4 regions of the Micromonospora sp. NPDC050417 genome follow, and region 3 is predicted to be linked to each of the others. Evidence: riboswitches for the same ligand, from Rfam matches in the RefSeq annotation. Region 3 holds a riboswitch; each other region holds the start of a gene.
What was found. Region 3 has a riboswitch for cobalamin ahead of bluB (5,6-dimethylbenzimidazole synthase). Riboswitches for the same ligand answer to the same signal wherever they lie in the genome.
Positions count from the first base shown of each region.

Region 1: linked by a shared signal. The riboswitch ahead of ACIBF5_RS11270 (CbtB domain-containing protein) and the one ahead of bluB (5,6-dimethylbenzimidazole synthase) in region 3 are both predicted to bind cobalamin.
Region 2: linked by a shared signal. The riboswitch ahead of ACIBF5_RS28645 (ABC transporter substrate-binding protein) and the one ahead of bluB (5,6-dimethylbenzimidazole synthase) in region 3 are both predicted to bind cobalamin.
Region 4: linked by a shared signal. The riboswitch ahead of ACIBF5_RS32455 (ribonucleoside-diphosphate reductase subunit alpha) and the one ahead of bluB (5,6-dimethylbenzimidazole synthase) in region 3 are both predicted to bind cobalamin.

Region 1 is NZ_JBITIH010000007.1:8,612-13,770, forward strand. It holds gene ACIBF5_RS11250 (M14 family zinc carboxypeptidase) at 1-1,586, shown strand, start outside; gene ACIBF5_RS11255 (fasciclin domain-containing protein) at 1,693-2,397, shown strand; gene ACIBF5_RS11260 (DUF6582 domain-containing protein) at 2,437-2,742, shown strand; gene ACIBF5_RS11265 (CbtA family protein) at 2,831-3,616, opposite strand; gene ACIBF5_RS11270 (CbtB domain-containing protein) at 3,633-3,860, opposite strand; adenosylcobalamin (AdoCbl) riboswitch at 3,900-4,001, opposite strand; gene ACIBF5_RS11275 (histidine phosphatase family protein) at 4,118-4,687, shown strand; gene recQ (DNA helicase RecQ) at 4,693-5,159, opposite strand, start outside.
Region 2 is NZ_JBITIH010000028.1:65,370-70,528, forward strand. It holds gene ACIBF5_RS28635 (GNAT family N-acetyltransferase) at 197-973, shown strand; gene ACIBF5_RS28640 (class I SAM-dependent methyltransferase) at 1,104-1,862, opposite strand; cobalamin riboswitch at 2,232-2,410, shown strand; gene ACIBF5_RS28645 (ABC transporter substrate-binding protein) at 2,499-3,461, shown strand; gene ACIBF5_RS28650 (FecCD family ABC transporter permease) at 3,494-4,543, shown strand; gene ACIBF5_RS28655 (ABC transporter ATP-binding protein) at 4,536-5,159, shown strand, end outside.
Region 3 is NZ_JBITIH010000002.1:543,047-548,205, reverse strand. It holds gene ACIBF5_RS05115 (hypothetical protein) at 1-252, shown strand, start outside; gene ACIBF5_RS05110 (hypothetical protein) at 279-1,307, opposite strand; gene ACIBF5_RS05105 (PQQ-binding-like beta-propeller repeat protein) at 1,470-2,729, opposite strand; gene ACIBF5_RS05100 (SRPBCC domain-containing protein) at 2,784-3,293, opposite strand; cobalamin riboswitch at 3,433-3,634, shown strand; gene bluB (5,6-dimethylbenzimidazole synthase) at 3,664-4,305, shown strand; gene ACIBF5_RS05090 (polysaccharide deacetylase family protein) at 4,501-5,159, shown strand, end outside.
Region 4 is NZ_JBITIH010000054.1:1,490-6,648, forward strand. It holds gene ACIBF5_RS32455 (ribonucleoside-diphosphate reductase subunit alpha) at 1-2,090, opposite strand, end outside; cobalamin riboswitch at 2,231-2,464, opposite strand; gene ACIBF5_RS32460 (Gfo/Idh/MocA family protein) at 2,756-3,817, shown strand; gene ACIBF5_RS32465 (MalY/PatB family protein) at 3,910-5,052, opposite strand.

The DNA.
Region 1 (5,159 bases), on a different contig from region 3:
GCGACCGGGTCCGGATCGTCGAGATCGGCCGAACCGTGCTCGGCCGACCGATCAACATGTTCGTCATCGGCTACCCCACCCCGCCGGCCACCCCCGCCGAGGTGGCGGCGACCTCGCCGCTCTCGGTCAACTGCAACGTGCACGGCAACGAACCCGGCGACCGCGAAGCCTGCCTGATCATGGCCCGTCAGTTGGCCTTCAGCGACGACGCCCGGACGAAGGACCTGTTGTCGCACACCACCGTGCTGATCGTCCCCACCGTCAACGGCGACGGCCGGGCGGCCAACACCCGGGGCAACTCCACCGGTCAGGACCTCAACCGCGACTACTCCCTGATCCGTCAGCCGGAGACCTTCTCCTTCGTGCAGATGCTGCGCGAGTACCGGCCCGTGGCCGGTTACGACGGGCACGAGTTCGGCAACTCCAGCGCCGGTGACCTGCCGATGCTGCCGCCGCGTCACCAGAACGTGGCCACCTCGATCTTCAACGAGTCGCAGCACATGATCGAGGGCCACATGTACGAACACGGCGCCAAGGACGGCTGGTGGCCGTGCCCGTACGGGTGCAACGGCGGGGGCAACGTGGGGTTGAGCGAGGAGACCATCCTGCGCAACACCCTCGGCCTGAAGAACGTGGTCAACTCGCTGCTCGAACTGCGCAGCTCGGGTGGCGCCACCCGACCGGACGAGGGCAACACGGCGAACAACCGGCGGCGCAAGACGTTCTCCGCACTCTGGACGTTCAACGAGTTCCTCGACTACCACCGGGCCAACCTGGACGCGATCAAGCAGGCCCGGACCGAGGCGATCACGTTCCAGGCGTCGAACAGCAGCCGGATCGTCTTCCGTGGCTCGCACCTGATCCCGGCGCACCCGGCGCCACACCCGGGAGAGGCCCCGCCACCGGCGAACGCGCCGACCGAGGACCAGATCCTGGATAACGCGCCGTGCGCGTACAAGCTCACCGAGGAGCAGTACAACGGGACCCGTACCGACGGTCCCGGCGGAGTGGGCTTCACGGTCGCGCAGCGCGTACGGGCGCACGGTTGGAAGGTCGTCAAGGCCGCCGACGGGTACGTCGTACCGCTGGCCCAGCCGGAGCGTGGCCTGATCCCGCTGCTGCTCGACGCCCAGGGCGCCGAGGAACTCGTCGGTGCCGAGCGGGTCTACCCCAGCGGCCCGAACCGGCACAACGGGCCGCTGGTCGTCTCCGGAGTCACCTGCCTCGCCGGTGCCACGGTGAACGGTCCGATCACGGTCCGGCCGGGTGCGACCCTGATCGCCACCGGCACGACCATCAGCGGCCCGGTCAGCGCCGCCAGCGCCGCCGGGGTCTTCCTGGCCGACAGCACGGTACGCGGTCCGGTGTCGGTCACCGGGACCAGCGGTGCGGTCGCCCTGGTCGACGTCGCGGTCTCCGGCCCGGTCACCCTGGCGGCCAACGCCACCGGCGCCGACCTGCCCCTGCTCGCGGGGAACACCGTCAGCGGTCCGCTGAGCTGCGCCGGGAACAGTCCGGCGCCGATCAACCTCGGCCTCCGCAACACCGTGCAGGGCCCACGATCGGGCCAGTGCGCGGGGCTCTGACCAGGCAGGACCCGTAACGCACCTGATCACCACCGGCACCCTCGTACCGGCGGGCCGGGCCCCGAGCCCGGTCCGCCGGTACGACCGGATCCGAAGGGCTGAGACCGTGTCCGAGCCATCCGCTCCGTACCACCCGTCGACCCTCTCCGGCACCCGCCGGTCCCGTACGGCACCGGGCCTCGCCGTCGCGGCACTGCTCCTGGCGCTCGTCGCGACCGCCTGTACGGGCGCCGACCCCGACCACGGCGAACGCGGCGCCGCCCGGGGCGCACCGGCCGTAGCGGGACCCGCCGGCGTGACCGGTCCACTCTGCGACGTGCTGCCCGCCGGCACCGATCCCGGGAACCCGGCGTCGCTCGCCGGTGAGCCGGTCGACGTGGTGTTGCAGTGGATTCCCGTCCTCACCCGCTTCGAGGCGGCGCTGCGGGCCTCGGGACTCGGGCCCGAACTGCGCGGCATGACGGGGCTGACCATTCTCGCCCCGACCGATGACGCGTTCGGCGGCAAGTTCTCCGAGGACACCCTCGACAAGCTCTTCATCGAGCGCAAGGACGACCTGCGTGCACTGCTCAAGGCGCACATCGTGGACGGGTCCCGCCCGCTGGCCGACCTGGTGGCCGCCGGCCAGGTGACCACCCTGGACGGCACGCCGGTCGAGGTGACCGCGAGTGGCGCGATGGCCCGGGTTGCCGGCCAGGCGGACACCCTCTGTGTCGACTACCGTGCCGTCAACGCCCGGATCCACATCATCGACAAGGTTCTCGGCAAGCTGCCCACCGATGCCGACGGCGGCGACCACCGCAGCCACTGAACCGGTGTATCCCGCCCCCGGTCGGGGTAGGGAAGCAGCATGAAAACCACCTGGAAGCCGCACGAGGAGCACGGCACCCTCGGTAGCAAGCAGAAGCGGGAACTACCAGACACGGTCTTCGCGTTCCCGACAAAACGCAAGGAACCCCTAGTCGACGCCTCCCACGTACGTAACGCGGTGGCCCGGTTTGACCAGGTACAGGGCGTTACCGACGCCGAGCGGGAGCAGGCTTTCGCCAACATCAAGGTCGCCGCGAAGCACTACGGGGTCGAGGTGGCCGAGACCGAGTGGCGCCAACTCGGCAAGCTGCCGCACACGCCGAACCCGGTCCACAGCCGGGGCTGAACGACGCGGCGCCGGACACTGCCACGGCCACCGTCCGACGGGCGTGGAGCCCGCCGAGCGGTGGCCGTGCTGTCGAATGTCGAAGCGATCAGGCCGGGACCGTCTCGCCCGCCCGTCGGGTCGCGGTGGCGCGGACCCGGCGTTCGGTGAGCGCGCCGAAGAGCAACCCGAGGGTGGCCCAGGTGACGAACTGGGTGCCGAGTGACGCCAGCCGGAACTCCCACAGCACCAGGGCGGGGAAGCCGTCCGGCACCTCGTTGATCGTCGGCAGCGAGAGCTGCACGACGGTGATGAATACCGCGTACGCCCCCACCGCGAGCAGGGTCGCGTTCCACGCCCCGTACCGGGGGTGGAGCCAGCGGCCGAGGTGCAGGGCGAGCAGCCCGGCAGCCACCCCGATCACGATCATCAGGAAGTACAGGACGGTCCGCTGGTCGAGGGTGTCCGGGTTACCCGTGGCCGGCGGGTTCGCCGGGTACTTCAGGAACGGGACGAGAGCGACCGTCACGAAGCCGCCGAGGGCGACCAGGGCGGCGGTCGCCCTCGGGGTGAACCGACCGATCCGGCCGTACGCGATCGCGAACGCGAGCGCGAACAGGCCGCCGAGCGCCACCCCGTACACAAGTGCGGCGGTGGCCAGCCCGATCGTGCTCTGCACGAGACGGCTGACCAACTCGGGCTCGGCCGCGTCGGTGTGTGCCCCGGCGTCGGCCGCGTGCGCCGCCGCGTGTGCGGCAGCACCCTGCGCGGATTCGAAATCGATCGCCTGCCCGACCGGGCCCTCACCGAAGAGGGTGGCGAACAGGTAGGCGGCGACACCGGCGGCCAGGCCGACCAGCATCCCACGAATCAGCAGTGAACGAGCGGAGAGCATCTGAGTCCGCCCGCTACTAGTGGCAGGGGAAACCGAGAAGGTGGCGTCCGTCGTGGACGAACTCGTGCACCGACTCGCCGGAGAAGACGGAGGTCACACCCTGCTCCGCGCCGACGAAGTAGAGCAGCACGACGGCGAGCACCGCACCGAAGATCGCCCAGGGCAGGATCTGGCGGAGCGGGATCGGCGTCGGTGCCGGTACGGCGGTCGGCGTCGGCAGTGCGGATACGGATATGTTTGCCATGGCAAACCTCCTCGGGATCACGCGTCCCATAGCGGCGTCCGTGACGGTGGAGGGTCTGACTTCCGGAGCCGCCGACATCGGCGGACCGGTTACAGTGGCGCGACCGTGCCGGGTTCCCACCGGCTTCCTCCCACCGTCACGCTGTGCTCGGGACGCTACGGGCGGCGGCGCAGGGGTGTCAACTGCGGCCCCGTGTGCCCGGCGCACCGACCACCCCGGCGTGAGCCGGCACCCGGATCGAAAGCAGGTCGACACAGGTGGTGATCCGACTGGTCCTCGTCTCCCACGCGTCCACCCCGGCGGTACGCCGGGCGGCGTTTCCCCTGGACGAGCCGCTGGACCAGCACGGGCTCGCCGCCGCCACCACCGCCGCCGCGACTCTGATCCGCTACGACGAGGTGCGCTGCGCCCCCGCCCGGCGCTGCACCCAGACCGCCACGGCGCTCGGGCTGACTCCCACCCCCGACGACGGGTTGCGTGACGGGGATCTCGGTCGCTGGTCGGGGCGTACCCTCGACGAGGTGGCGGCCGACGAGCCGGACGCGGTCGCGACCTGGCTGACCGACCCGGCAGCCGCGCCCCACGGCGGCGAGAGTCTGGACGACCTGATCGCCCGGACCGGGACCTGGTTACGGGAACTCCCCGGCACCGCCCGTACGGTCATCGCCGTCACCCACCCGATGGTGATCCGCGCCCTGGTCGTCAACGCGATCGCGGCGACCCCCGCCTCGTTCTGGCGCATCGACATCGCCCCGCTGACCGCGACCGTGCTCGGGGGAGGGGCGGGGCGGTGGAACCTGCGCCGGTCGGGGGAGCCGTTGGGCTGAGCCGGTCAGTCGTTGGCCAGGGTGTCCAGGATCTGCTGGCCGTACTTCGCCAGCTTGTTCTCACCAACGCCGCTGACCCCGCCCAGCGTGGCCAGGGACGACGGGACCTCGGTCGCGATCTGGCGCAGTGTCGCATCGTGGAAGATCACGTACGCCGGGACGCCCTGTTCCTTCGCGGTCGCCGCCCGCCAGGCCCGGAGCCGCTCGAACACCGGCTCGGCACCGGGCGGCAGTTCGACCGTCGCGGTCGCGCCGCGCGACTTGGCGGCACGGGAGGTGGACGTCCGCTCCGGCTCGCGTCGCATCATCACCGTCCGTTGCCGGCCCAGCACCTCCGCGCTGGTCTCCGTGAGGACCAGGGTGCCGTACTCGCCCTGCACCGCGAGCAGGCCCTGGGCGAGGAGCTGGCGGACCACCCCGCGCCACTCGGCCTCGCGCAGTTCACCGCCGATACCGAAGACGGTGAGCGAGT
Region 2 (5,159 bases), on a different contig from region 3:
CATGCATAACACCAGGGGACGCGGGTACGCGGACGCTGGCGCCGACGTGCTGCGCCGACGTGGAGGCAGGACGGTGGTGGTGGCATGCGGGGTGCCTCAAGGGAAAGCCCCAGGGCCGGGGAGATGTACCAGCAAGACGAGGTGGGTGACCTGCGGCGGGTCGAATCTCCGCCCTGACATCGAGGTTGTCGAGGTTATGCGCTTCCTCCGCAGGATCAAGAGCAGTCCCGACGTCAGCACCACGGCATCACTGCCGATCTCCGAATCTGCGGCAACCGATCCAGCTCGCGGCCAGCTCGTCCTGCGGCCGATGACGGACGAAGACCTTCCAGCCACGTCCCGTGCCCACGTTGGTCTCCTACCGTTCGGGGTCTTCCCGTCGCTCGGTGCCCGCTTTGTCCGTCGCTGGCAACGCACGTTCCTCGACTCGGGGCACGGCGTCGGCTACGTCGTCATTGACCCGGCGGCTGCCCCGGACGAGGTTGTCGGATTCCTGTTGGGCACCAGCGACCAGGTCGCGCACGCGACCGCGCTGACGGCGGACCGGCGCACGATGGCGTCCCTCGCGGGCGCGGGATGCGTCGCGCTGTTTGCCCGGCCTCGCGTTGCGGCCCGCCTGCTGCGATCGCGGTTCCGCCCGTGGGCACGCCGCTTGCTCCACCGCCAGGCAGAGCAAGCAGAACCCGAGTCGTTCGCCTCTCCGCAGGTCGCCGTCGTCACCGCGCTGGCGGTGCACCCGGGCTGGCGCAAGAGCGGAATCGGTGAGCGGCTGGTAGCCCATTTCATCGACCACGTCCGGACCGTCGGCGCGACGTGGGCCGAGTTGCAGACGTCGGTGGGGCCGTTAGGAGCAGCCGGTTTCTACGAACGGCTGGGGTGGAGAGCCGGATCCCAACGACTGACTCCCGACGGGGACATTCTGCGCACCTATTACTGGAACCTGCACGGGCAGGCAGAGGGTCGCATTGGCTAGCGTGGTGACGTGGGCCGCGACCACCCGTTGCCGCGAGACGCCACACCGTGACGCGCCGTGTGCCCGATCATGCCCACCCGACGAGTCAGAGCCCGCGTCCTCGACCTGCAGGAAGCTGGCTCTGACCTGGCTAGCGTCGTTCGAGGGTGAGCAGCGGCTCGGAGAGCGCGGGCGATGGGGCGTCGGGATCGCCGGACACGGCCTCCTCGATGCTGCGCAGGCCGGCCTCCACCTCATCGGCGCTGAGCTGGGCGAAGAACGAGAGGGTACGCAAACGCAGCCGTTCGAGCATGTCGGCGCGAGTGCCGTCGGACAAATGGGTAACCAGGCCGAATTCGGCGACACGCCAACCGGCCTCCGTGAACATCGCGATGACCTCGTGCAGCGGCTGGAACAGGGCGGTGTCCACCTCAAGGCCGCGAGGGAAGTGGTCCAGCCACCACGGCTCGGGATGGTGGTCGCTGAAATTCGCGCGCAGTAGCAGCCTCCCGGCCGGCTTGACCACCCTGGCCAGTTCCCTGACCGCTCGGGGCTTGTCCTGGACATGGTGCCAGGACAGGAACATGAGCGCGTAGTCGGCGCTACCCGAGGGAACTGGCATGTCCTCGGCGGAGCCTGCCACGTACCGCACGCCCGGATGCTGCTCCTGCTCCTGCGCCTGCTCGCGCATGCGGACCGACGGCTCGACCCCGGTCACCGGCCCGAACGCTCGCGCCAGCGCGGGGGTGAACCTGCCGGTCCCCGACCCGACGTCCAGCCCCACCAGCGGGCGCCGGTCGGGTAGCGCGGCGGCAAAGGCGCTTGTCCATGCCTCCAGTTGGTGCTCGGTGAGCGCACGGCCGCGGGAGTAGTTCTGGTACAGCTCCGTGTCGTAATCGACCCGCCTCATCGCCGCTCCCTCGTTCGGTCGAGCCCACTGTCCGATGTATCGTTGCGATACATCGGGACGATACGCGGAGGCGCGCTGGAAAGCCATGGCGGCAGCGGAGCCACCGGACCTGTGAGAGCGACGCTCTCCCTGACCACCCGGATCACGTGCTCGGTGGCAAGGCTGCGCGGGACGGCGCCGCGCTTGGGCGCGTGCCCTGGCGCACAACTGCTGACGGACGGGTTGGTCCCGGGTCGCGGAGGTGTCGGGGAATGACGCGAACCGAGGGCTGGTCGACGGACACGTCGATAAGTTGATCTACCCGACCCCGGCGACAACAGAGGCTTGAGCATGGTGTGGTGCGTCATATTGCGTGCGGCGACCGGGGCGCTAGAGTAGCGCCGCCGTGGTGCTCGGGAAACCGGTGTGAGACCGGTGCGGCCCTCGCCACTGTTATCGGGAAGTCTCTGGCCCTCGTCGTACGAGGTCACTGGGCATCAGCCTGGGAAGGCCGGTCGGAGACGCGTTTCCCGACAGCCAGGAGACCGGCCACGGCACGTAACGACCCGTCCACGAGGTGCTGGAAGGCGGTCCCTGATGCGCATGCGCGCAATGCGGCCCCGTATGTCCTGGCGCGTTGTCGCGCCGCTGTCCATCATGATGATCTTCGCTGTGTCGGTCGCCGGCTGCGCCTCGGACCAGGGCGCACCGTCCGGGACACCGTCGGCCACGACGGTCACGCTCACCAACTGTGGTGTGCCGGTGCAGTTCGCCCAGCCGCCATCGCGGGTGGTGACGATGAACCAGGCGGCCACTGAGATCATGCTCGCGCTGGGTCTGCAGGACCGGATGATCGGCACCGCGTACCTCGACGACGCGATCCTGCCCGAGTACGCCGCCGCGTACCAGAAGATCCCCGTGCTGGCGAAGGAGTACCCGTCGAAGGAGAAGCTGATCGAGGCTGCTCCGGACTTCGTCTACGCCTCGTTCGCGAGCGCGTTCAGTGACGAGGGGATCGGCGAGCGGGACACCTACACCAGCCTGAACGTCGGTACGTACCTCTCGCCCGCCGGCTGCCCGAAGGAAACTCGCCCGTCGCCGCTCACCATCGACGACGTGTACGGGGAGATCCGGGACATCGCCGCGATCTTCGGGGTACCAGAGCGGGGCACCTCCCTCATCGACGCGCAGAGGACGCGGATCGCCGCCGCCGCGTCGAGTGTCAAGGACGCGAAGGACATCTCGGTGCTCTGGTGGGACAGCGGGACCGACGCGCCGAGCGTGGGCTCCTGCTGCGGTGGGCCACAAATGCTCATGTCAGCGGTGGGGGTCGGCAACGCGTTCACCGACCTGCCCGGTAGCTGGGGCGACACCAGCTGGGAAAAGGTTGTCGAACGCGACCCGGACGTCATCGTCCTGGTGGACGCGGAGTGGGACCGGGCCGCCGCCAAACAGAGCTTCCTCACCGGCAACGCCACTCTGCGGGACCTGCCGGCCGTGACCGGCAAACGGTTCGTCGTGATCCCGTTCTCCGAGACGACCGCCGGGGTCCGGAACGTGCTCGGCATCGAGCACCTGGCGCAGGGGCTCGCCGCGCTGCCAACCCGGACACCACGCTGACCGCCGGAAGCACGCACCGTACCGACCGACGCGTGGTGCCGCCAGCAACGGCGGCGCCACGCCCGGGCGTTACGGTGCTGGTCATCACGCTGACCGGGATACTCGTCCTGTCGATCGGGGCTGCGGTGACCGTGGGACCCGCCGACCTCTCGCTCGGCACCGTGTGGACCGTCATCGGTGACCACGTGGGCGTGCTGCGCTCCGACGTGCCGCTCCTGCGGGACCACATCGTCTGGCAGATTCGCCTACCCCGGGTCCTCCTCGCCGCCGCCGTCGGAGCAGGACTCGCCGCCGTCGGAGCCGTCATGCAGACCGTCACCCGCAACGCGCTGGCCGACCCGTACCTGCTCGGTATCTCCTCCGGCGCCTCCCTCGGCGCGGTCCTGATCATCGTGGCTGGCGTCGGCTCGACGGTCTGGTCGCTGACCAGCGGCGCGTTCGTCGGAGCACTCGCGGCGTTCGCCCTCGTCATCGCGAGCGCGAGCAGCCGGGGAGCCCGACTCGCACCCACCCGCATGATCCTCACCGGGGTGGCGGTCAGTCAGCTCTGCGCCGCCGTCACCTCATTCGTCATCATCTGGGTGGCCGACCCGCACGCCACCCAGCAGATCACGTTCTGGCTGTCCGGATCACTGGGCCGGGCCAACTGGGCCGACCTCGGCTCCGCGGCAACCGTCCTGGGGGTCGTGCTGGCCATACTGCTGGGACATGCCCGCACGTTGAACGCGTTCGCCTTCGGCGACGACGCGGCGGCCACGCTCGGAGTCAACGTCGCCCGTATCCGGTGGCTGCTCCTCGGCGCCGCGGCCCTGCTCACCGCGACCCTGGTCGCGGTGAGCGGCGCGATCGGATTTGTCGGACTGATCCTGCCGCACGCCACCCGCCTGCTCACCGGCCCCGACCACCGCCGACACCTACCGGTTGTGGTCCTGACCGGAGCGATCTTCGTAATCTGGGTCGACACCGCAGCCCGCACCCTGTTCGAACCTCGGGAACTTCCGGTCGGCGTCCTGACCGCCATGCTCGGCGTGCCCGCGTTCGTACTGCTCCTGCGGCGCAGGGTGGGCACGCCTGATGCTTAAGGTCACCGACATCAGCTACGCCGTGCAGACGGCCAGGATCATCGAAGAGGTCTCCTTCTCGGTACCGGCCGGCACCCTGGTCGGGCTGCTCGGGCCGAACGGCTCGGGAAAGACGACGCTGCTGCGGATCATCGCCGGCCTCAGCACGCCGGACCGGGGACGTCGTCTCCTCGCCGGGGAGGACCTCACGACACTGCCCCGCCGGGTGATCGCCCGACGCATGGCCCTGCTCGCCCAGCACGCCGAGACCGATCTCGAACTCACCGTCCGCGACGTGGTGCTCCTCGGCCGTACCCCGCACCGCCGCTCCCGATGGTCCGACAGCGCCGCCGACCACGCGGCCGTCACCGACGCTCTCACCCGGGTCGACCTCGCCGACTTCGCCCACCGCACCTGGCGCACCCTGTCCGGCGGCGAACGCCAACGGGTCCAACTGGCCCGGGCCCTCGCCCAGGAGCCCCACCTGCTCCTGCTCGACGAGCCCACCAACCACCTGGACATCAACCACCAGCTACAGCTCCTGCACCTGGTCAGACAATTCGGCATCACCACCGTGGCGGCGCTGCACGATCTGAACCTGGCGGCAATGTTCTGCGACACTCTCGTCGTCCTCCGC
Region 3 (5,159 bases):
CTCCCCCGCGAACTGCCGAACGGCCCCTGGCAGATCGACGTCGCCCTGGCGAGCGGGCAGGTGAAAGAGAGCGCCACCGCGCGAATCACCTTCCCGGACCCGGGACGGGTCGGCGAACCCGGCTCCCCACTGAGTCGACTCGGCCCGCTCTGGGCGCTGGTCGCCGGGTCACTCGTGGTGGGGCTGGTCGTCCTCACCGGCCTGCTGCTCCTGATCCGTCGGTCCCGGCGCCGTACCGCCGTGTCGGGATGAGTGACCCGGAACCCGGGTGGCGCCGGTCAGCTCTCCCGGTCGGTGGCGAGTTGACGACGACGGCGTGACCGGAACACCAGCGCCAGGCCGGACAGGAGGACCACCACGCCGACGGCGAGCGAGCCGCTGAACCACACGGTCGGGTTGCGGATCAGGGAACCCGGGGACCTGGGCACGTCCGGCGCTGGGAAGGCCACCTCGGCCGCGGCGGTACGCCGTACCAGGCCGCTGGCGAGTGCCACCTCCGCCTGACGCGTCCCGCCCGGCAGGTCGGGCGGGAGTGCGACCTGCACCGACCCTGATTCGCCGGGGGCGAGTGTGGTGCCGTCTACCACGTCGAACGGGCCGGCCGCTGTGCCCGGCCCGCCGACGAACGACACCTTGCCGGTCATGTCGAGTGCGCGGCCACCGGTGTTGCGTACCCGCACGGTGAGGGAGGGCTGACCGCCGGGAGCCCGTCCGGGGACGAATTCGTCGATGTCGAAGGAGGACGGTGGTTCGCCACCGGTGCCGACGCCAAGGTAGAGCCGGACACCGGCCCGGTGCACCTCGGTCACCAGGCTGCCCGGCTCCGGGGCGGAGGTGGCCGATGCCCAGATGACCGCGTACCGCTCACCGGCCGAGGCGTTGCCCGGCACCTTCACGGTGGCGATCACCTCGACGGTCCTGCCGACGGCCATGTCGATCTCGTCCGTGTCGAGAGAGATCCATGAGGCAAGCTCGTTGACGGCCCGTCCGTCGCCGGACCGGAACCGCTCGCCTTCGACGGTCGCGGCTCCGGCGTAGAGCTGGACCCGTTGCCGGCGGTCCGTCCGATTGCTGACCTTGAGCTTTCGCTGGATCTCACCGCCGGCCGGCAGGTGGTCGACAATGGCGGTCCGGGCCCGTGGGTCGTCCTTGCGGTCGAGCGGCGTCTCCATCAACTGGATTCCGACGGCGTTCTCGGAGTCACCGGGGTCGGCGCCGACCGGTGCGGGCGGGGCTACGAGGCAGATCAGCGCCAGCGTCATCGACCAGGCTGGCACGAGGATCGCCCAGGCACGTACGCGATGCATGAATCTTCCCCACTTTCGCTGAACGTCGAACGGTGGAGTCAGTCGCTACGTGAAGATACTTCTACTTATGCCCTGATAAGTGCGGATTGCGGGCGCTACTGATCGACCCGGTGGTTTCTGGTCAATCACCTCCCGACCCCCGCCCGCCAGCGGTAAGGGGGCTCAGGTGGCGGCGAGGATGACCGGCTGCGGAGCCGCGTAGAACTGTGGGTCGGCCGCGTCCGGCGGGGCCGCCGCCGCCAGCCGTTCCACCGCCACGAAACCGTCGGCCGCGTACACGAATCCGGTCCGCCACGGCACGACCTCGTCACCGGCGACGAGGGGGAAGCTCGACCGTTGCGCACCGGTCATCGAGTTGAGCGTGATCAACTCGTGCGCGTCGGTGAGCAGGTGCAACCGCCCCGGCTGCACGGCCACGATCCGGGCCATCTCGGGGCCGGTACGCCGCCACAACTCGGTGCCGTCGCGTACGGAACGGGCCACCAGCTCCCGCCCGCTCGGGGTCAGCGCCACGTCGCCGTCGAGCACCACATCCGTCGGGTCCAGCACCGGAACCGGCACCGGCTCGTCCCCGTCCACCAGCCAACCCCGGCTGGTCCCGGCGCTGGTGGTACGCATTCCCGGGCAGTTCGACTCGCCGTTGCCGCAGCCGAGCGGCACCAACCCCAACTCCGAGCCGGCATCCTCAGGTCGCCACCGCCGGACCAGGTCACCGGTCTCCACGTCGTGGAACTCCACCGTCTGCGGAGCCGCGCAGGCGTCGACCGTGGCGAGTTGGCCGGCGGTGGTGGTGAGTGCACCGGCCCGACAGGCGCCGTCGATGTCGACCCGCCACAACTGCTCGCCGTCGGCCAGGTCCAGACCACGCAGCCCGGAACCGCCGATCACCACCAGCACCGTCCGACCGCTGCGTCCGGTCGCCAGGATCAGGCCGGCGGGGGTGTAGTTGACGCTGGCCCCGGTGCGGCGCCCGTCGTACCCGTGTCCCGGCGGAGGGCCGTCGGCCCGCCACCTGATCCGGCCGGTACGGGCATCCTGCGCGACCAGGTCCCCGTCCGACCAGCGGCTGACCACGGTGGTGCCACTGGCCACGATGCCGATCAGCTCCGCCGGCCAACGCCGGTACGACCAGTACGGGGTTCGTCGGGTCCGGGCGTCGACCGGCTGGTCGGCCCGGACCTGGCGGTCGGTGGCATAGATCCGCAGCCGGCCGTCCACGATCAGCGGGGCCGAGGCGAGCGTGCCGACGACCCCGGTTGCCGCGCTGACCGGGGCAGGGTAGCCGGTGCGAGCGGGGGTGAGCACCTCGGCGGGCGAGAGGACGCGGTACACGATCACGGCGACCGCCGCGACGACCAGCGCCGCCGCGATCACGGCGGCGGCCGGCCTGCGCCGTAACAGCCCACCGCTGCGAGATCGCATCGAGCACCTCCGCCCGCGACCCTACCGAGCCTGCGCGGACCGAAATCCGGCAGGTCAGGCGGCAGCGGCCGGGCCGCCCCGGCGCTCCCGGCCATCGGCGGTGACCGCCGCGGCCAGGTCGGCGAGGTCGCGACGCAACACGCCCTCGACGGTACGGGCGGCCAGCCCACCGAAGACCAGCGCCAGCAGCCGCCCGTGCGGGGTGGTGACCGTCCCTTCCTGCACCACGCTGACCGCCGTCCGGCCGGTACGTCGACGCCGCCGTCCTTCGATCGGGGTGAAGGTGTACGCGGTCCGGTACTCGACGCCGATGCCGGCGGAGGTGACGGTGAGCCGGTGGGGCGGGACCGCTTCCTCGACCTGGAACTCCTCGGCCAGTTCGGTCCCGTCCGGCAGCCGGTGCCCCTCCCGCCAGGTGCTGCCCACCCGGAGTGGGCCTGGGGTGAGCACGTCGATCCCGGTGACCGTGGAGAGCCAGCCGCCCCGGCCGGGCAGGTCGGTGAAGACCCGCCACAACTCGTCCGCTGACGCGTCCACCACCCGGGTCACCGCCACCGTCGCCATCGCACCTCCCGAGCCTCCACGGTAAGGCGAGTGGCCGACGATCGGGGCGAAGTTTGGTGGACGGCGAGGAGAACGTGACGCTGGTGACGGGCTCCCCGTCCCGAGGCCGTCCACCCGTCCGGTGCCGCTATTGTGCGCGGTGGCACAAACGTTGCGAGGTGCCCCGCGCGAGCGGGGAGAATCGGGAAGCCGGTGTGAATCCGGCACGGGCCCGCCGCGGTGACCGGGGAGCTGCCACCCACGCGTACCAGACGCAGCCACTGGCCCCTGAGGGGCTGGGAAGGCGGGTGACCAGCGTAGATCCGGGAGTCCGAAGACCGGCCTCGCGTCACCGGCCCCGTCAGGGGCGCGAGCGCAGCGGGAGCCTGCCTTGAACACCGGACTTTACGAAACCATCCACCGTCGCCGGGACGTACGTGCCCAGTTCACCGGCGCGCCGATCCCCGACGAGACGCTGGACCGAATCCTGACGGCGGCGCACGCCGCGCCGAGCGTCGGTCTCTCCCAGCCGTGGGATTTCATCCTGGTCCGCGATCGGGAGCTGCGGGAGGAGTTCCACCGGCACGTGGAGCGGGAACGGGACACCTTCGCGGCCACTCTCGACGGTGCGGCGGCGGAACGGTTCGCCCGAATCAAAATCGATGGCGTACGCGAGTCGACGTTGTCGGTCGTGGTGACGTACGACCCGGAACGGGGTGGGCCGGCGGTGCTGGGCCGCCACGCGATCGCCGACGCCGGCCTCTACTCGGTCTGTCTGGCGATCCAGAACCTCTGGCTGGCTGCGACCGCCGAGCAGGTCGGGGTCGGCTGGGTCTCGTTCTACCGGGAGCCGTTTTTGCGCGACCTGCTCGGCATCCCGGCCACCATCCGTCCGGTGGCGTGGCTCTGCCTCGGCCCGGTCACCCATCTGGAGCAGACGCCGGACCTGGAGCGGCACGGCTGGCGCCAGCGACGCCCGGTGTCGTCGGTGATCCACCAGGACCGCTGGGCGTCTGGTCACCGCCCCTCCTGACCAGGACTGGAGCGGGCTATGCGCTCGCTCTTCGAAGACCACGACACCTCCTCAAGAACACCTAGCCATGATCATTGCGCCGCTGGCTGTTCTGGCGGCGGTCCGCAGAACAGCCAGCGGCGCATGGATCATGCACTCCCTCGTCCAACCTCACGGGCTGACAGGTTCCTCACGTTTGGTGGCTACAGTCCCGGCGTGACATCCACCCCCACCCGTCGCATCCTTTCCGTACTCCCGCTTTTGGCCCTGCTGACGTTGAGCGCCTCTGGTGCCGGCGCCCACCCCACGTTCGACGCGGCTCCGACCACCGCAGGCCGACCGAGCCCGTCCGCCCCGCCCTCGGTCGGCGCACCGGCAACGCCGTCAGCAACACCGTCGGCTTCGCTGTCGGGGGCGGGCACACCCGCGCCGAAGAGCTTGGCCTGGTATCTCGCCCAGGTGCCGGACTTCCCCGAGGCGCCGCCACCGCAGCGGGTGCAACTGCCCAAGGACGGTTCGGCCCCGTTCTGGTTCCGGGTGCCGACCGACCAGAAGGTTGCCTTCATCACCATCGATGACGGCGGGATGGCCCGTCCACCAGCGGTCATCGATTTCATCCGGGAGGCGCACATCCCGGTCACGATGTTCCTGAACTCGCCGGCAGCGGCCGAACACACGCCCTACTTCAAGCAGATCGAGTCGGCGGGCGGGGTGGTGGAAAACCACACCATCACCCATACGTCACTGAAGGGCAGGTCGTACGCCTTCCAGAAACACGAGATCTGCGGGGCGGCGGACAAGCTGGAGCAACTGTTCGGCAGACGGCCGGTCCTGTTCCGCCCGCCGTTCGGCAACCGTGACGCGACCACGTTGAA
Region 4 (5,159 bases), on a different contig from region 3:
AGCTCCCAGGCCGTACGGAACAGCTCCCGTACCTCCGCCGGCAGTGCCGGGAGACCCTGGACCGAGCCCTCCGCGCGCTTGATCTCGGTACGGATCTCCTCGGTCCAGAGACCACGCGACTTGAGTTCCCGAACCAGGGCGGTGTTGATCTGGAGGAACTCGCCGGAGAGCGTCTCCCGCTTGAACAGGTTGGAGACCTGCGGCTCGATGCACTCGTAACACCCGGCGATCGAGGCGATCGTCGCCGTCGGGGCGATCGCCACCAGCAGTGAGTTACGCAGCCCGTGGGCGGCGATCCGCTCCCGCACCGTGGCCCAGCGCTCCGACTGCGACGGGGTGACCCCCCAGAGGTCAGGCTGGAGGTGGCCCCGCGCGGCCCGGGTCTGCGCGTACGCCGGATGCGGGCCGAACCGTACGGCCAATTCCGCCGAGGTCTCCAGGGCGGTCAGGTAGATCTCCTCCGAGATCCGGGTGGAGAGTTCCCGCGCCCGGTCGGAGTCGAACGGCATCCGGAGCGCGAAGAACACGTCCTGCAGGCCCATCAGGCCGAGCCCGACCGGCCGCCAGCGCGGGTTGCTCGCCGCCGCCTCGGCGCTCGGGTAGTAGTTGATGTCGATGACCCGGTCGAGGAAGAGCACCGCGGTACGCACCGTCTCGCGCAACCGCTCCCAGTCGAGGTCGTCGCCGGCCACGTGCGCCGCCAGGTTCACCGAGCCGAGGTTGCAGACCGCTGTCTCGCCGTCGCCCGAGACCTCGACGATCTCGGTGCAGAGATTGGAGAGGTGCACCACGTTGCCCGGTTCGGCGGTCTGGTTGCAGAGCCGGTTCGACGGGTCCTTGAACGTCATCCACCCGTTGCCGGTCTGCGCCAGGGTGCGCATCATCCGCCCGTACAGGTCACGGGCCTTGACCTGACGCACGAACCGGCCCGCCGCCTCCGCCGCCCGGTAGGCGGCGTCGAACTCGTCGCCCCACAGGTCCGGCAGCTCCGGCACCTCGGCCGGGTCGAACAGCGACCACACCTCGTCGGCTTCGACCCGACGCATGAACTCGTCCGGTATCCAGTTGGCCAGGTTCAGGTTGTGCGTACGCCGGGCGTCCTCACCGGTGTTGTCGCGAAGTTCGAGAAACTCCTCGACGTCCGGGTGCCACGGCTCCAGGTAGACGCAGGCCGCGCCCTTGCGTCGGCCACCCTGGTTGACCGCCGCCACGCTCGCGTCGAGGGTCCGCAACCACGGCACGATCCCGTTGGAGAGGCCGTTCGTGCCCCGGATCAGCGCGCCCCGGGAACGTACCCGGGACCAGGCGATGCCGATGCCGCCGGCGAACTTCGACAGCTTCGCGACCTGGGCGTACCGGTCGTAGATCGAGTCGAGTTCGTCGCGGGGCGAGTCGACCAGGAAGCAGGAGGACATCTGGGTGTGCGCGGTGCCGGAGTTGAAGAGGGTGGGGGAGCTGGGCAGGTAGGCCAGCGACGACATCAGCCGGTAGAAACCGATCGCCTCGGCCGGGGTCTCGGAGAGTCCGCAGGCGACCCGCAACAGCCAGTACTGCGGGGTCTCCACGGTCAGCCGGGTCACCGGGTGGCGCAGCAGGTAGCGGTCATAGACCGTACGCAGTCCGAAGTACTCGAACCGCAGGTCGGCCGTGGGATCGATCGCGTCGTCGAGTTTCCGGGCGTTGACCGACACGAACCGCGCCGTCTCGTCGCCGATCAGCCCCTGCTCGTGACCGAGCCGGATCGCCTGGCTGAACGAGGCGATGCCCTGGTCGCGTACCTCCTTGTCGACGTACCCGGCGAGCAGCCGGGCGGCGAGTCGGGAGTACTGCGGCTCCTCACCGGTCATCTCGGCGGCGGTCTGGATCGACAGCCGGTCCAGTTCGGCCGTGGTCGCCCCGTCGTAGAGGCCGCTGATCGTCTTCGTGGCCACCCGCAGCGGGTCGATCTCGGTCAGATCGTCCGCCCACCGCGCCACCGCCCGGACGATCTTCTGTACGTCGACCGGCTCGGTCGCACCGTTGCGCTTACGGACGTGCATCTGCGTACGGCGTTGACCCGGTGCGAGTGGGTTTCCCTCGCCCGTCACCATCTCCGTGACCGTCACCTGTCACTCCTCGTGCTCGTCGTCGACGAGGTCCGAGCGCGCAGGCAGGCGGAGACGCGCAGCCCAGGGGGTCGCGTCGCAGCCGTCGACCGTCCCGCGCGGTCTCGGACCGCCGCGCTCGGTTCGCCGGGCGCGGCGCTACTGGCAGGTCTTCGGACTCGCGGGCGCGGCCACGGAAACCCGTGTCCTCCTACTGGCCGTCGCTTCCCAGGAGGTGACCGGCGGGTGCCGGTGCTCCCAGTGCTCTGTGACGGCGGTCGTTCCCACTCACCGCTGCGGGGCAGTCCCGGATTCACACCGGGTTCCCTGTTGCCTCAGCCGGCTGGATGTCCGGCTGAACCAGTTGCGTCACGAACTATATATGGGGCGGTAGGGATAAACGAACACCAGATGTCGTGTCGCGTTCGTGTCCTGGTGGGATCGCCCCCGGCCCACCGGATACCGACCGCACGGCCGAGGTGCACCGCACGGCGAGAGGCCCATCGCTGACAGCTCGGCACAAGGTGACTCTCCGGCCACTTCAGGTGAGAAGACCGACGCATAACCATGGAGGCGTGTCGGGTTGGGCGCCGGGCGTACGTTTCGGTCGAGCACGACCACGAAGCAGTGGGCGTGCCCGCCTGCCCCGAGGGATGCCTAAGGTGGGCCGGATGAGAGACGAGACGAAGTTCGCGTTGATCGGGTTCGGCTGGCGGGCGCAGGCGTTCTGGCGGTTGTCCGCCGCGTTGCCCGACGTGACCTGCGTCGGGGCTGTGGTTCCCACACCCCGGACACTGCCGGTGCCGTACTTCGGTTCGCTCGCCGACTGCCTGGCGACCGCCCGCCCGGACTTCCTGGTGACCGCCCTGCCCCGAGCGGTGAACGCGGACGTGGTCACGGCGGCGGTGGCGAGTGGCGTGCCAGTGCTGACCGAGACCCCGCCCGCGTCCGATGTCGCCGGACTGCGTCGGCTCTGGGACGAGGTCGGCGAATCCGGCCTGGTCCAGGTCGCCGAACAGTATCTGCTGATGCCCGCACACGCCGCCCGCGCGGCGGCGGTCCGCTCCGGGATCATCGGTACGCCGACCCAGGTCCAGGTCTCCTCGACGCACCAGTACCACGCCGTCTCCCTCATCCGTGGCCTGCTCGGCGTCAGTCACGACCCGGCCACCATCCGGGCGAGTCGGACCACCGCACCGCTGCTCGACCCGCAGACCCGCCAGGGCTGGACCGACGACCCGACACCGAAGCCCGCCACCACCACCATCGCCACCCTGGACTTCGGCGACGGCCGCTCCGGGCTCTACGACTTCACCGACAACCAGTCACGCAACCAACTACGGTTCCGGCGACTCCTCGTCCGGGGCACCCACGGGGAGCTACGCGACGACGAGATCGTCCACCTGGCCGCACCCCGGGCGATCGTGCGCACACCCCTGGTACGGCGGCAGACCGGTCACGACCTGGACCTTGACGGCTTCGACACCGAGACCATCACCCTTGGTTCCGAAGTCCTCTACCGCAATCCCTATCCGGGCCTGCGCTGGAACGACGACGAGATCGCCACCGCGACCCTGCTCCAGGCCATGGCCGCATGGGTACGCGGTGAAGGCCCGCCGCCGTACCCACTGGCCGACGGGGCACAGGACCACCTGATCGGCCTGGCGGTCGAAGAGGCCGCCGACACCGACCGTACGGTCACCACGACCACCGAGGCGTGGGCGCTCGGCTGAGCTGTCGCACCAACCGAAGAGCGGTCAGGCGAACCGGTAGCCGGTCAGGTACTCCGGCACCGCGATCCTGGTCCCGGGGGCGCCGGATCGACTCAGCGTACGGCGGTGGCCATCCGACGTACCGCTTCGGTGATGATCTCGGGGGAGGTGGCGAGGTTGAACCGGACGTGGCCGGTGCCACCGGTGCCGAAGTCGGGTCCGGGCACGAACGCCACCCGGCCACGTGCCAGGAACACCTCCGCCGGGTCGGCGGGCAGATCCAGGGCGCGACAGTCCAGCCAGGCCAGGTAGGTGCCGTCCGGCGGTCGGTACCGGACCAGTGGAAGCTCCTCGGCGAGCAGTTCGCCGAGGAGCTTCCGGTTGTCGTCGAGGCCCGCCAGCAGGTTGTCCAGCCAGGAGCCGCCGAGTCGTAGCGCCGCGCTGTGGGCGATGACGCCGAGGTGGCTGGGGCCGTCGCCGACCTCCGGTGGCATCCGTGCCAGGTCGACCGCCGCTTCCGGTCCGGCTACCGCCACCGCAGCCTTGAGTCCGGCCAGATTCCATGCCTTCGACGCCGAGAGCAGCGCGAAGGCGTTCGCCGCGGCGGGCAGCGACAGGTACGGAACGAAGGTCGCGCCCGCGTACACCAGCGGCGCGTGGATCTCGTCCGCCACGACCCGTACGCCGTGTCGCTCGGCCAACTCGGCGACCGTGGTCAACTCCTCACGGGTGTGCACCGTCCCGGTCGGGTTGTGTGGGTTGCAGAGCAGGTAGGCGGCGCGCCGCCCGCCGACCACGGCTTCGGCGAACGCCCGGTCCAGGGCATCCGGGTCGAGCCGGTGCCGCACGTTCAGCGGGGCCTCGACGATCCGCCGGTCGAGGCTGCGCAGGAACTGGTAGAAGGGCGGGTAGACCGGGGGGTTGACCACCACGGCGTCGCCGGGACCGGTGACCAGTTTGAGCACTTCGACGATACCCATCATCACGTCCGGTACGACCGTGGTGTGCGCGATCTCGGGCGTCCAGCCCCACCGTTCGGTGGCGAACTCGGCGACTGCCTCCGCGTAACCCGTACCGTGCGGATATCCGGTGTCGCCGAGCGCTATCGCCTCGGTGAGTGCCCGGACGACCGGCTCGGCCAGGGGTACGTCCATCTCCGCGACCCAGAGCGGGAGTACGTCCGACGGGTACCGCCGCCACTTCTCGCTCGTACGGCGGCGTAGCTCGTCCAGCGACTCGTGAAAGGGGCTGCCCACGGTCGCAGACGTTACCCCAGTCGTGATCGATCCGTCCCGTACCCGATGTGGGTGAACCTCCGGCCGAAACGAGGGGTGGGGGGGGCCCCCCCCCCCCCCCCCCCCCC